Regions from separate parts of the Enterobacter sp. HK169 genome, predicted to be linked through region 2. Evidence: riboswitches for the same ligand, from Rfam matches in the RefSeq annotation. Region 2 holds a riboswitch; the other holds the start of a gene.
What was found. Region 2 has a riboswitch for thiamine pyrophosphate ahead of thiC (phosphomethylpyrimidine synthase ThiC). Riboswitches for the same ligand answer to the same signal wherever they lie in the genome.

Region 1 (7,453 bases), 500 kb from region 2:
CGCCATATGCGCACGCTGCTCAACACCATGCAGCAGCAGGGCTGGTTAAGCTGGGAAGCGGAGGCGGGACGCGGCAAACGTTCGCGGCTGACCTTCCTCTATACCGGGCTGGCGCTGCAGCAGCAGCGCGCGGAAGATCTGCTCGAGCAGGACCGCATCGATCAGCTGGTACAGCTGGTTGGCGACAAAGCCGCCGTGCGCCAGATGCTGGTTTCCCATCTCGGGCGCAGCTTTCGTCAGGGCCGCCACATTCTGCGGGTGCTCTACTACCGTCCGATGAAAAATCTGTTGCCCGGCACGGCCTTACGCCGCTCAGAAACGCATATGGCCCGGCAAATCTTCAGCGGCCTGACGCGGATAAATGAGGAAAACGGGGAACTGGAGGCGGATATCGCGCATCACTGGCAGCAACTTTCCCCGCGCCACTGGCGCTTCTTTTTACGCCCCGGCATCCACTTTCACCACGGCCGCGAGCTGGAAATGCACGACGTCATCGCCTCCCTGGAACGTGCCCGCAGGCTACCGCTCTACTCGCATATCTCCCGCATCCACTCGCCCACGGCCTGGACGCTGGATATTGAGCTGTCGCAACAGGATAAGTGGCTTCCCTGGCTGCTGGGCTACGTGCCGTCGATGATTTTGCCCGGCGAGTGGGAATCAATGAACAATTTTGCCAGCCTGCCGATTGGCACCGGGCCTTACTCCGTGTCCCGCAATAACAGCAATCAGCTGAAAATCCGCGCGTTCGACGACTACTTTGGCTATCGGGCGCTCATCGACGAAGTGAACGTCTGGGTATTGCCGGATCTCAATGAAGACCTGAGCTGCGGGCTGACGCTGGAAGGCCCCACCACGGGAGAAAAAGCCGTGGAGAGTCGCCTCGAGGAAGGGTGTTACTATCTCCTGTTTGACCGCCGCACCCACCGTGGGGCAAACCAGGCCGTCCGCAAGTGGGTTAGCCACGTTTTGTCCCCTTCCAATCTGATTTACCATGCGGAAGAGCAGTACCAGACATACTGGTTCCCGGCGTACGGCCTGCTTCCGCGCTGGCACCACGCCCGCCCGGTGCACTGCGACAAACCCGCAGGGCTGGAGTCCATCACCCTGACCTACTACCGCGAACACGTGGAGCATCGTTTTATCGCCAGAATCATGACCCGGCTGCTGGCAGCCGAGGGGGTCACGTTAGAGGTCAGGGAAGTGGACTATGACGAATGGCATCAGGGGGAGATCGCCAGTGATATCTGGCTCAACAGCGCCAACTTTACCCTGCCGCTCGATTTTTCGCTTTTCTCGCATCTGTATGAAGTCCCGCTGATCCAGCACTGCATCGACCGTGACTGGCAGCAGGATGCCGCCCTGTGGCGCGCGGGCGAAATGAATCTTGCAGCGTGGTGCCAGCAGCTTCTGGCCGAGCAGGCGATCGTACCCTTGATCCACCACTGGCTGATGATCCAGGGCCAGCGCAGCATGCGCGGCCTGCGGATGAACACCCTGGGCTGGTTTGATTTTAAATCCGCCTGGTTTGCGCCGCCGGAGCCATAACGCTTTCGTAATATTCACCAAATCATTACAATAGCGCCGTTCTCAACGGGGTGCTGCATCACAGATGTGCGCTGAGATAATACCCGTCGAACCTGATCCGGATAACGCCGGCGAAGGGATTTGAGGCTGTCTCTCAAAATCCTTTGCCACTCAACCTTGAGGTGCAAAGTGTTAAAAAAAGTTCTCCCCCTGCTGGCGCTGTTTGCGCTGCCTGCTTTTGCGAAGCCCGTCCTGACGGTCTACACCTATGACTCCTTCTCTGCCGACTGGGGCCCTGGCCCGGTGGTTAAAAAAGCCTTCGAAGCTGACTGTAACTGCGAGCTGAAGTTCGTGGCGCTGGAAGATGGCGTATCGCTGCTCAACCGTCTGCGCATGGAAGGGAAAAACAGCAAGGCCGACGTAGTGCTCGGGCTGGATAACAACCTGCTGGAGGCCGCCTCGCAAACCAAACTGTTTGCCAAAAGCGGCGTCGCGGCAGATGCCGTTAACGTGCCGGGCGGCTGGAAAAACGACACCTTTGTGCCGTTCGACTATGGCTACTTTGCTTTTGTTTACGACAAAAATAAGCTGAAAAACCCGCCGAAGAGCCTGAAAGAACTGGTTGAGAGTGACCAGAAATGGCGCGTGATTTATGAAGATCCGCGCACCAGTACGCCAGGCCTGGGCCTGCTGCTTTGGATGCAAAAGGTTTACGGGGATAAAGCGCCGGAAGCGTGGCAGAAACTGGCCGCCAAAACCGTCACCGTGACCAAGGGCTGGAGCGAAGCCTATGGCCTGTTCCTGAAAGGCGAAAGCGACCTGGTGCTGAGCTACACCACCTCTCCGGCCTACCACATTATCGCCGAGAAGAAAGATAACTATGCTGCCGCTGATTTTGCTGAAGGGCATTATCTGCAGGTGGAAGTCGCCGCGCGTACCGCCGCCAGCAAACAGCCGGAGCTGGCCGAGAAGTTCCTGAAGTTTATGGTTTCACCGGCGTTCCAGAATGCGATTCCCGCAGGCAACTGGATGTATCCGGTCACGAACGTTGCGCTGCCCGCAGGTTTCGAGCAGCTGACCAAACCAAAAACCTCGCTGGAGTTTACGCCGCAGCAGGTCGCCGCGCAGCGTGCAGCATGGGTAAGTGAATGGCAACGCGCCGTCAGCCGTTGATTCCCGGCTGGTTACTTCCCGGGCTGCTCGCCGCCACAGTGATGGTGGCGGTCAGCCTGGGGGCTTTTCTTGCACTGTGGTTCAACGCGCCAGAGAGCGACCTGCTCGCCCTCTGGCACGACAGCTACCTCTGGCACGTTATCCGTTTCTCCTTCTGGCAGGCGTCTCTCTCAGCCCTGCTGTCGGTGCTCCCGGCTATTTTTCTTGCGCGCGCCCTGTATCGCCGGCGTTTCCCCGGCAGGCTGGCACTGCTGCGCCTGTGCGCCATGACGCTGATCCTGCCCGTGCTGGTGGCGGTATTTGGCATCCTCAGCGTTTACGGTCGCCAGGGCTGGCTGGCTTCGCTGTTCGGCCAGCTTGGTCTGGAATGGTCATTCTCTCCTTACGGATTGCAGGGCATTCTGCTCGCGCACGTGTTTTTCAATATGCCGATGGCAACGCGCCTCTTCTTGCAGGCGCTGGAAAACATTCCCGGCGAACAGCGTCAGATTGCCGCCCAGCTCGGCATGCGCGGCGTTTCATTCTTCCGCTTTGTCGAATGGCCGTGGCTGCGCCGCCAGATCCCGCCCGTCGCGGCGTTAATCTTTATGCTCTGCTTTGCCAGCTTTGCCACCGTGCTGTCGCTCGGCGGCGGGCCGCAGGCCACCACCATTGAGCTGGCGATTTACCAGGCGCTGAGTTACGACTACGATCCCGGTCGCGCCGCGCTGCTGGCGATGGTGCAGATGGCGTGCTGCCTTGTGCTGGTGCTGTTGAGCCAGCGGCTGAGTAAAGCCATTCCTGCTGGCAGTAATCAAATAACCGGCTGGCGCGACCCGCAGGACAGCCTGCACAGCCGCGTTACCGATTTTATCCTGATCGCGCTGGCGCTCCTGCTTCTGCTGCCGCCGCTGATGGCCGTTATCGTTGACGGACTGAACCTCAATCTCATGTCCGTCCTGCAACAGCCCATCCTCTGGCAGGCGACCTGGACCTCGCTACGTATCGCGCTGGCGGCAGGGTTACTGTGCGTCGTGCTGACCATGATGCTGCTGTGGAGCAGCCGTGAACTCTATGCCCGGCAGGCCCAAAAGGCCGGGCAGGCGCTGGAGCTGACGGGCATGCTGATTCTGGCGATGCCGGGCATCGTACTGGCGACGGGCTTCTTTTTACTGTTCAACAGCACCGTCGGCCTGCCGGAAAGGGCCGATGGCATTGTGATTTTCACCAACGCCCTGATGGCCATTCCTTACGCGCTCAAAGTGCTGGAAAACCCGATGCGCGACGTCAACAGCCGCTACGGTTTGCTGTGCCAGTCGCTGGGCATGCAGGGCTGGCAGCGGCTGAAGGTGGTGGAACTGCGCGCGCTAAAACGTCCGCTGGCGCAGGCGCTGGCGTTTGCCTGCGTGCTGTCGATTGGGGATTTTGGCGTGGTGGCTCTCTTTGGCAATGAAGATTTCCGCACGCTGCCATACTGGCTCTATCAGCAGATCGGCTCTTATCGCAGTCAGGACGGCGCGGTCACCGCGCTGTTACTGCTGCTGCTGTGCTTTGCCTTATTTACCGTTATCGAAAAACTTCCGGGGCGTGATGTTAAAACTGACTGATGTAACCTGGCTTTACCAGCATCTGCCGATGCGCTTCACGCTCTCCGTGCGCCAGGGGGAGATAATCGCCGTGCTTGGTCCAAGCGGCGCGGGAAAAAGCACGCTGCTTAATCTGATTGCGGGTTTTCTGCAGCCGGCAAGCGGCGCGATCGTCATTAACAATCACGATCATACCCACACGCCGCCTGCAAAACGTCCGGTCTCAATGCTGTTTCAGGAAAACAACCTGTTTACCCATCTGACGGTGCGGCAAAACATCGCGCTGGGGATGCATCCGGGACTCAGGCTGAACGATGCCCAGCGCCAGAAGCTGGAGATCATTGCCGCCCAGATGGGGATCAACCAGTTCATCGACAGGCTGCCGGGCGAGCTTTCCGGCGGCCAGCGTCAGCGCGTGGCGCTGGCGCGATGTCTTGTCCGCGAGCAGCCGATCCTGCTGCTGGATGAGCCGTTCTCGGCGCTCGATCCCGCGCTGCGCCTGGAGATGCTCGCCCTGGTGCAGGACGTCTGTCAGCGCCAGCAGCTGACGATGCTGATGGTTTCACACAGTATTGAGGATGCTGCCCGCATCGCCCCGCGATCGGTGGTGATTGCCGAAGGGCGTATTTTGTGGGATGGAAAAACAGAAGAACTGCTGAGCGGTAAGGCGGGGGCGTCTTCACTGTTGGGCATTCGTGCGGTCTGATGCCCTCACCCTGGCCCTCTCCCACGGGGAGAGGGAAATCGTCGTTAACGGCTCACCACTTTCAATAAAATCTCGCCGTACACCGGCATCAGCGGGTGGCGAATCAGCGCGACCAGCGCCACCACAGCCACGCCAAGCGTCAGCGGGGCCAGCCACAAAAGGCGAGAGCGCGGAAGATAGCGCGTCAGGCGATCGACGCTGGCTTTCCCACTGCGCCACAGCCGCCAGCAGAGCCATGCCGCCAGCCACAGCAGCACAGCCGTACCCAGCAGCAGCCACTTAAACTCACCGCTTTGCATACCGTCAGGGATATCGATGGCCGCGCCGGCCAGAATCCCCGGCAGGAAGTAGAACGGCGGCCAGAAGACGCAGCCGATAATGTTCGGCACCACGAATTTCGCGACGGGCAGATCCAGCATCCCCGCCACCATCGGCACCAGCGGACGCGTTGGCCCGACAAAGCGGCCGACGAGGATGGTAAACATGCTGTGCTGATGCAGCGCATGCTCGGTTTTATCCAGCAAGGCTTTGTTCTTTTTCATGAACGACCAGCGGTGCAGCGGCTTCTTAAAGCGCCAGCCCAGCCAGAAGGAGATCCAGTCGCCGAGCAGGCAGCCGATAATCCCGGCCAGCCACGCCTGCCAGAAATTGACCTCGCCGCTGCCAATCAGCGCCCCAAGCCCGGCCATCATGACGGTGCCGGGCAGGATTAGCCCAACCAGCGCCAGCGATTCCAGAAACGCCACCAGCGCCACGGCGATGAGCGAGTACATAACGGACTGGGTAATAAAGTGTTCCAGCAATGCCTGCATAACTATTCCGGTCAGAAAACGAATCAGCGATTCTGCTTAGCGCCCCGCACCGCGTCAAGGCAACAATTGTCTGAATAGTTTACAGGTTGCTTTCTGCATTCACCTGTTTGTTTATCTTTTTTTACCGTTTATTCACATCCCGCGCGGAATTCGCTCGGGCTGGCGCCGGTGCATTTTTTAAATACCCGGGAGAAATAGAGCTGATCCTCAAAGCCCACGTTGCGTCCGACGGTGGCAATCGGCATCCGGGTGGTGCTGAGCAGCAGCTTTGCCTGGCTGATGCGCTGATCCTCGCGCCAGCTCAATACGCTGACGCCCAGCTGCTGGCGGAACAGATGCGACAGACGCGACGGCGACAGGCAGACGTGCTGAGCAACGCTGGCGATATCAAACTGGCTATCGGCCAGGTGGTCGCTGATGTACTGGCAGGCGTCGCGCACGCGGTTGTCCAGCGGGGGATTAAGCGACTCGTTAATCGCCTCCATCCGTCGCAGCAGCAGCTGTTCAAGCAGGTTAATCGCCAGCAGTTCGGCGTAGCGACCACCGGCCTGTCCCGCCTCGATAATCTGCGCAAAAAGCTCGCGAAACTGCGCCAGATGAACCTCATCCGGGCGATAAAAACCGGTATGCGCAAAAATGGCGGGCCACGAAAGCCACTCCTGCCAGTAGGCGCGTGGACGGAAATAGACCCACTGGTGATACCACTCTTTGGCATCCGGATGACGGCCATAGTGGTGGATCTCCCCCGGCGGGAACAGCAGGATATCGCCGGGGCGGCAGACAAACTGCTGGTCACCGTTCTTGATGATCCCTTCCCCTCGCACGGTCAGGTTGAGGATATACCCTTTCATGCCGAGCGGTCGATCGACGTAAAAGTCGAGGTATCCCTCAGCCTCGATAGGGGTCAGTCCCGCCACAAGGTGCGCGTTAAACGAGTATCCCGGCAGCAGGGGATCGTTTTGCGTTTCGGCCATAGATTCAGTTCTCCCAAGGGTCCTGAAGGAAACCAATTGTCCATATCACTAAAAGCAGCTTTAAAATGGCCCGCGAAAAGATCCAAAAAGCATCACGCCGCTTTTACGTCCGCCATGTTTCAGCCTTTCCCCCTGATTTCTCCGCCAGAGCAGGCAGATAACCAGTAACAAAAGTGTCTATAAGTGCGGCAGAAATGTCCACATTGAATATTTGCACGGCGTCACACTTTCCGTTGTAACAGCAATTTAGTCCATAAGATTAGCGGATCCTGCCTGACGACTTTTTTCCCCAGTCTCTAATGTTCTTCCATACCTGTTTTTTCGATGGAGCAACACCATGGCAATTGCGATTGGCCTCGATTTTGGCAGCGATTCGGTTCGCGCGCTGGCAGTGGACTGTACGTCCGGCCAGGAGATAGCAACCAGCGTTGAGTGGTACCCGCGCTGGCAAGAGGGGCGCTACTGTGATGCGCCGAACAACCAGTTCCGTCACCACCCGCGTGACTATATCGAGTCGATGGAAGCGGCGATCAAAACCGTCCTCGCTGAACTGACTGACGCCCAGCGGGCTGAGATTGTCGGAATTGGCGTCGACAGCACCGGCTCTACGCCGGCCCCTGTGGATGCCGAAGGCCGCGTGCTGGCGCTGCGCCCGGAGTTCGCCGACAATCCGAACGCCATGTTCGTGCTGTGGAAAGA
Region 2 (7,453 bases):
ATGGCGTTATCGCGGATTTGCGCGCCCGGATGGCCTTTGGCCAGATCCGCGGCGTGGGCGGCAATTTTGTAGGTGATCAGCCCCTGCTTCACATCCTCTTTGTTTGGCAGGCCGAGGTGCTCTTTTGGCGTGACGTAGCAGAGCATAGCGCAGCCGAACCAGCCGATCATCGCCGCCCCAATGCCCGACGTGAAGTGGTCATAGCCCGGCGCAATATCGGTGGTCAACGGCCCCAGGGTGTAGAACGGAGCTTCGTGGCAGTGCTCCAGCTCCTCGGTCATGTTGCGGCGGATCATCTGCATCGGCACGTGGCCCGGGCCTTCAATCATCACCTGCACGTCATACTCCCAGGCGATTTTGGTCAGTTCGCCCAGCGTGTGCAGCTCGGCAAACTGCGCTTCGTCGTTCGCGTCGCGAATAGAGCCCGGACGCAGGCCGTCGCCCAGCGACAGAGAGACATCGTACGCGGCGCAGATTTCGCAAATTTCGCGGAAGTGTTCGTAGAGGAAGTTTTCCTGATGATGGGACAGGCACCACTTCGCCATGATGGAACCGCCGCGCGAGACGATGCCGGTCAGGCGCTTCGCCGTCATCGGCACGTAGCGCAGCAGCACGCCCGCGTGAATGGTGAAATAGTCCACGCCCTGTTCGGCCTGCTCCAGCAGCGTGTCGCGGAACGCTTCCCAGGTGAGGTCTTCGGCAATGCCGTTGACCTTTTCCAGCGCCTGATAAATCGGGACGGTGCCAATCGGTACCGGGCTGTTACGCAGGATCCATTCGCGGGTTTCGTGAATATAGCGTCCAGTGGAGAGGTCCATTACCGTGTCCGCGCCCCAGCGCGTGGACCAGACCAGCTTCTCCACCTCTTCTTCGATGGAGGAGGTGACGGCCGAGTTACCGATGTTCGCGTTGACCTTCACCAGGAAGTTGCGGCCGATAATCATCGGCTCGGATTCCGGGTGGTTGATGTTGGCGGGGATAATCGCGCGGCCTGCGGCCACTTCGTCACGCACAAACTCCGGCGTGATGTTCTCCGGCAGGCGAGCGCCAAAGCCTTCACCCGGATGCTGATAGCGCAGCACTTCGCTACGGATGCGCTCGCGACCCATGTTTTCGCGGATGGCGATGAACTCCATCTCCGGCGTGACGATGCCCCGGCGCGCGTAGTGCAGCTGGGTCACGCATTTGCCCGCCTTAGCGCGTTTTGGCGTCAGCAGGCCGGTAAAGCGCAGCTCGTCCAGACCGTCGTCGGCCAGGCGCTCTTTGGTGTAGGCAGAGCTGAGTACGCTCAGCTCTTCACAGTCGTTGCGCGCATCAATCCACGGCTGGCGCAGCTTTGCCAGACCCTGCTGGACGTTGATGGCAACATCAGGATCGCCGTACGGACCGGAGGTGTCATACACCGGCACGGCTTCGTTGTCTTCATACTGGGGGTTATCTTTGCTGCCGCCGATAAGCGTCGGGCTGAGCTGGATTTCGCGCATTGGGACGCGGATATCGGCCTGCGAGCCGGAAATGTAGATGCGTTTCGAGTTCGGGAAAGCGGTGCCTTCCAGCGTGTCGATGAAGTGTTGGGCCTGTGCGCGCTGTTCGCGGCGGGTCAGTTTTGCAGTAGACATAGCTCATTCCAAAAGTGAAGGACATGGCTTGTCAGACGACGGATGAAGCAAGAGAGGATCGCCCTCAGGCGATACAACAGCAATGTGACTCTTGTTCCCTTCGCAGGTATTAGCCTGATCAGGTTCCGCGGATCCCGAATTAACGGTCTCAGCCCGCGCGTTCAGGCGCTGGGCACTCCGACAAGAAAAATCCCCCTCGTGAGAGGGGCGAATGGTTGTAAATTACTCGTTAACGATGAAGAACTCAAGCAGGGCGCGCGACGTTCTCTTCGTTACTGATGTTCAAATCATTGTCCAGCACGAGGGCGATCAGCTTATCTTCCAGCGTGAATCGCTCTTCCAGCGCTTCGCCGAGGTCGGATAGCGCCTGCTGAAACTCAAGATAGTTATCGTGATCGATAGCGTTCTCGAGCGCGGAATCATAGTAATCCATGATCTGCTGGGTGTTGGCTTCCAGAAGGGGATAGAGCTTGCTGGCCGCTAAATAGGGTGTTGTACCTTCCATTTCGCGGATAATGCGTTCATAAATATTGAAATGGCCGTCGGACAGATAGTCGACCAGGCCCTGACAAAAATCATCCAGCGCTTTTTCATTCAGTCGCATAAACGATTCTTTGCCAGGCTTAATACCGACCAGATTGTAATAAGCCACGAGTAGATGCTTGCGTACATGTAGCCAGCGATCCACCAGTTTGTTATTTCCTCTAACGCGCTCAGTCAGGCTTTCCAGCTGGTTTAACATGGTCGACTCCGCAAAATGTAGGATTGAATCTGCTTATCCAGAATGTAACCACAATGCTAACAACATGTCAGTGAAGCGAAGGTAGTGCAATAGATATGGATCGTATTATTGAAAAATCAGATCTTGGTTGGTGGATCGTCAGTCACGAACAAAAATTATGGCTTCCTGCCGGGGAAATCCCCTATGGCGCAGCTGAGGCGTTCGATCTCGTTGGCCAGCCAGCGCTACAGATCGGCGAGTGGCAGGGTGAGCCCGTGTGGTTGATCCAACAGTCCCGCCGCCAGGATATGGGATCGGTGCGCCAGGTGCTGGATCTGGACGTGGGGCTGTTCCAGCTGGCGGGGCGCGGCGTGCAGCTGGCCGAGTTTTACCGCTCGCATAAATACTGCGGCTACTGCGGTCATACCATGCGCCCGAGCAAAACCGAGTGGGCGATGCTCTGCAGCCACTGCCGCGAACGCTACTATCCGCAGATAGCGCCGTGCATTATCGTCGCTATCCGCCGGGAGGATTCCATCCTGCTGGCGCAGCATACCCGCCATCGCAACGGCATTCACACCGTGCTGGCCGGCTTCGTCGAGGTGGGCGAAACGCTGGAGCAGGCGGTAGCGCGCGAGGTGATGGAGGAGAGCGGGATCAAAGTGAAGAACCTGCGCTACGTTACCTCGCAGCCGTGGCCGTTCCCGCAGTCGCTGATGACGGCATTTATGGCCGAATATGATAGCGGCGAGATCGTTATCGATCAGAAAGAGCTGCTGGAAGCAAACTGGTATCGCTACGACGATCTACCGCTGTTACCTCCGCCGGGCACCGTGGCGCGTCGGCTGATAGAAGATACCGTGGCGATGTGTCGGGCCGAGTATGAGTAGTGTTACACTGAGGCCATGACGCTTAAGGAACTGCAAAAATGACCGAACTGAAGAACGATCGTTATCTGCGTGCGCTGCTGCGCCAGCCCGTTGATGTCACCCCGGTGTGGATGATGCGCCAGGCGGGACGCTATCTCCCGGAGTACAAAGCCACGCGCGCGCAGGCGGGCGATTTTATGTCGCTGTGCAAAAACGCCGAGCTGGCCTGCGAAGTGACGCTCCAGCCGCTGCGCCGCTTCCCGCTGGATGCTGCGATCCTCTTCTCGGATATTCTGACCATTCCGGATGCAATGGGCCTTGGCCTGTACTTCGAAACCGGTGAAGGCCCGCGTTTCACCTCCCCAATCAAAAGCAAAGCCGACGTGGATAAGCTGCCGATCCCCGATCCGGAAGGCGAGCTGGGCTACGTGATGAACGCCGTGCGCACCATTCGCCGCGAGCTGAAAGGTGAAGTGCCGCTGATTGGCTTCTCCGGCAGCCCGTGGACGCTGGCGACCTATATGGTGGAAGGGGGCAGCAGCAAAGCCTTTACCATGATTAAAAAGATGATGTACGCCGAGCCGCTGGCCCTGCATGCGCTGCTCGATAAGCTGGCGAAGAGCGTCACCCTCTATCTGAACGCGCAGATTAAGGCGGGTGCGCAGTCGGTGATGATTTTCGATACCTGGGGCGGCGTGCTGACCGGGCGCGATTATCAGCAGTTCTCCCTGTACTACATGCACAAAATCGTCGACGGCCTGCTGCGTGAAAACGAAGGCCGCCGCGTGCCGGTGACGCTGTTCACCAAAGGTGGCGGCCAGTGGCTGGAAGCGATGGCGGCAACCGGCTGCGACGCGCTGGGCCTCGACTGGACCACCGATATCGCCGATGCGCGCCGTCGCGTGGGCGACAAAGTGGCGCTGCAGGGCAATATGGACCCGTCCATGCTCTATGCGCCGCCAGCGCGCATTGAAGAAGAAGTGTCGACTATACTGTCTGGTTTCGGCCAGGGGGAAGGCCACGTCTTTAACCTCGGCCACGGCATTCATCAGGATGTGCCGCCAGAACACGCAGGCGTATTTGTGGAGGCGGTGCATCGGCTTTCTGCCCAGTATCACAAGTAAGGAGTGATTATGGATCTCGCGTCGCTACGCGCTCAACAAATCGAACTGGCCTCATCGGTGATCCGCGAGGATCGTCTGGATAAGGATCCTCCGCAGTACATTGGCGGAGCAGACGTCGGATTCGAGCAGGGTGGGGAAGTGACGCGAGCGGCGATGGTGGTACTGAAATACCCTTCGCTTGAGCTGGTGGAGTACAAGGTAGCGCGTATCGCGACCACCATGCCGTACATTCCGGGCTTTCTCTCCTTCCGCGAATATCCCGCGCTGCTGGCAGCGTGGGAGCAACTCTCGCAAAAACCTGACCTGCTGTTTGTCGATGGACACGGTATCTCACACCCGCGCCGTTTAGGCGTTGCCAGCCACTTTGGGCTGCTGGTGGATGTGCCGACCATTGGCGTTGCCAAGAAACGCCTGTGCGGCGCGTTTGAACCTCTTTCAGACGAGCCGGGCGCGCTGGCGCCGCTTATCCATAAAGGTGAGCAGCTAGCGTGGGTCTGGCGCAGCAAGGCACGCTGTAATCCGCTCTTTATCGCCACGGGGCATCGGGTGAGCATGGACAGCGCCCTGGCGTGGGTGCAGCGCTGCATGAAGGGCTACCGCTTGCCGGAGCCGACGCGCTGGGCAGACGCCGTGGCATCTTCGCGTCCGGCTTTTGTTCGTTGGCAGGAAATTCAGCGATGATTCAGGTAAACTGCGCCTAATTTTCGATTCGAGAGATCATCATGCTACAAAACCCGATTCACCTGCGCCTTGAGAAACTTGAAAGCTGGCAGCACGTGACGTTTATGGCTTGCCTGTGCGAGCGCATGTATCCCAACTATGCCGCGTTCTGTAAGGAGACGGGCTTTGGTGATGGCCATATCTACCGCCGCATTCTGGATCTGATCTGGGAAACGCTGACGGTGAAAGACGCGAAGGTGAACTTCGACTCCCAGCTGGAAAAGCTGGAAGAGGCGATTCCGGCTGCGGATGATTTTGACCTGTACGGTGTCTACCCGGCGATTGATGCCTGCGTGGCGTTAAGCGAACTGCTCCACTCCCGTCTGAGCGGTGAAACGCTGGAGCACGCAGTTGAAGTCAGTAAGGCATCGATTACGACCGTCGCGATGCTGGAAATGACCCAGGAAGGTCGCGAGATGACCGACGAAGAGCTGCGTGCGAACCCGGCGGTTGAGCAAGAATGGGACATTCAGTGGGAAATTTTCCGCCTGCTGGCAGAGTGCGAAGAACGCGATATTGAGCTGATAAAAGGGCTGCGCGCGGACTTACGAGAGGCTGCTGAGAGCAATATTGGTATAATTTTTAACCAATGAGACAATAAATCTTGAGATAACGCCCGTTTTGTCGCTCCTCGACTCTTCCCTTTCGCCCCTTGTCTGGTCTACATTTGGGGGGCGAAAAAAAGTGGCTATCGGTGCGTGTATGCAGGAGAGTGCTTTTTTGGCATTTTCGTCGCACTCGATGCTTAGCAAGCGATAAACACATTGAAAGGATAACTTATGAACAAGACTCAACTGATTGATGTAATTGCGGACAAGGCTGATCTGTCTAAAGTGCAGGCTAAAGCTGCTCTGGAATCTACCCTGGCTGCTATTACTGAGTCTCTGAAAGAAGGCGATGCTGTGCAACTGGTTGGTTTCGGTACCTTCAAAGTGAACCACCGCGCTGAGCGTACTGGCCGCAACCCGCAGACCGGTAAAGAAATCAAAATCGCCGCAGCTAACGTGCCGGCATTTGTTTCTGGTAAAGCACTGAAAGACGCTGTTAAGTAAGACGCGTGGCAGTGAACAGTTTTAGCGAAGGGGCGGCAACGCCCCTTTTGTCTTTCTGGCGTGGAACGCTCGCGCTGGCAGGCATGCTGCTGCTGTCAGCCTGCAGCCACGACACCTCCCTGCCGCCGTTTACCGCCAGCGGCTACGCGGACAACCAGGGTGCGGTCAGGATCTGGCGCAAAGATTCCGGCGGCGAAGTGCATCTGCTTTCTGCCTTCAGCCCGTGGCATAACGGCAATACGTCGACTGCGGAATATCGCTGGCAGGGAGATGACCTGTCGCTGATTGAACTGAACGTCTACAGCAAGACCCCCGAACACGTGAAAGTGCGTTTTGACGACCATGGCGAGCTGAGCTTTATGCAGCGCGAAGTCAGCGGCCAAAAACAGCAGCTTTCCAGCGATCAAATCGCTCTCTACCGTTATCGTGCCGAACAAATCCGCCAGACCAGCGATGCGCTTCGTCTGGGACGCGTTGTGCTGCGCCAGGGGCGCTGGCATGCCGATGGGACGGTGACAACCTGCGAAGGACAGACGGTCAAGCCTGAGCTCGAATCCTGGGCAACAGAACACATTCAGCGCCGTCAGCGTCATTCATCAATGGAGGTGAGTGTGGCGTGGCTGGAAGCGCCGGAAGGCTCTCAGCTGTTGCTGGTGGCGAACGAAGACTTCTGCACCTGGCAGCCGACGGAAAAAAGTTTTTGATTTAAATCCCCTCTCCCTTGAGGGAGAGGGTTAGGGTGAGGGTGTGAAATTACTCGCCCTGCTCGCGCGCAATTGCACGATAACCGATATCCTGACGGCTAAAGCTGCCGTTCCAGTGAATATCCGCCATCAGCGCATAGGCGCGTTTCTGCGCTTCTGCCACGGTATGGCCCAGCGCGGTTGCACACAGCACGCGTCCGCCGTTGGTGAGGACGCGATCGTCGTCAGCCAGCTTCGTACCCGCATGGAACACCTTCGCACCGTCAATCTCTTCCAGCGGCAGGCCGTGGATTTCATCCCCGGTGTTGTAGTTGCCCGGATAACCGCCTGCAGCAATCACCACGCCCAGAGACGCACGCTCGTCCCACTCTGAGGTTTTCTCGTCGAGCTTGCCTTCGCAGGCTGCCAGACACAGTTCCACCAGATCGGATTTCATGCGCAGCATGATGGGCTGCGTTTCCGGATCGCCAAAGCGGCAGTTGAATTCGATGACCTTAGGGTTACCCTGCTTGTCGATCATCAGACCCGCATAGAGGAAACCGGTGTAGGTGTTGCCTTCCGCCGCCATCCCTTTCACGGTTGGCCAGATGACGCGATCCATGGTGCGCTGGTGGACTTCGTCAGTCACTACCGGAGCGGGGGAG

Region 1: another riboswitch for thiamine pyrophosphate. It lies ahead of thiB (thiamine ABC transporter substrate binding subunit); the one in region 2 lies ahead of thiC (phosphomethylpyrimidine synthase ThiC).

Annotation. Positions count from the first base shown of each region.
Region 1 covers NZ_CP017087.1:3,681,158-3,688,610, reverse strand. The annotation lists gene sgrR (HTH-type transcriptional regulator SgrR) at 1-1,545, shown strand, start outside; TPP riboswitch at 1,582-1,682, shown strand; gene thiB (thiamine ABC transporter substrate binding subunit) at 1,714-2,697, shown strand; gene thiP (thiamine/thiamine pyrophosphate ABC transporter permease ThiP) at 2,673-4,283, shown strand; gene thiQ (thiamine ABC transporter ATP-binding protein ThiQ) at 4,267-4,968, shown strand; gene EnteroDNA1_RS17490 (DedA family protein) at 5,013-5,780, opposite strand; gene araC (arabinose operon transcriptional regulator AraC) at 5,909-6,754, opposite strand; gene araB (ribulokinase) at 7,092-7,453, shown strand, end outside.
Region 2 covers NZ_CP017087.1:3,180,005-3,187,457, forward strand. The annotation lists gene thiC (phosphomethylpyrimidine synthase ThiC) at 1-1,619, opposite strand, end outside; TPP riboswitch at 1,698-1,809, opposite strand; gene EnteroDNA1_RS15080 (Rsd/AlgQ family anti-sigma factor) at 1,864-2,361, opposite strand; gene nudC (NAD(+) diphosphatase) at 2,457-3,230, shown strand; gene hemE (uroporphyrinogen decarboxylase) at 3,269-4,333, shown strand; gene nfi (deoxyribonuclease V) at 4,343-5,014, shown strand; gene EnteroDNA1_RS15100 (YjaG family protein) at 5,056-5,646, shown strand; gene hupA (nucleoid-associated protein HU-alpha) at 5,833-6,105, shown strand; gene EnteroDNA1_RS15110 (DUF1481 domain-containing protein) at 6,117-6,809, shown strand; gene purD (phosphoribosylamine--glycine ligase) at 6,859-7,453, opposite strand, start outside.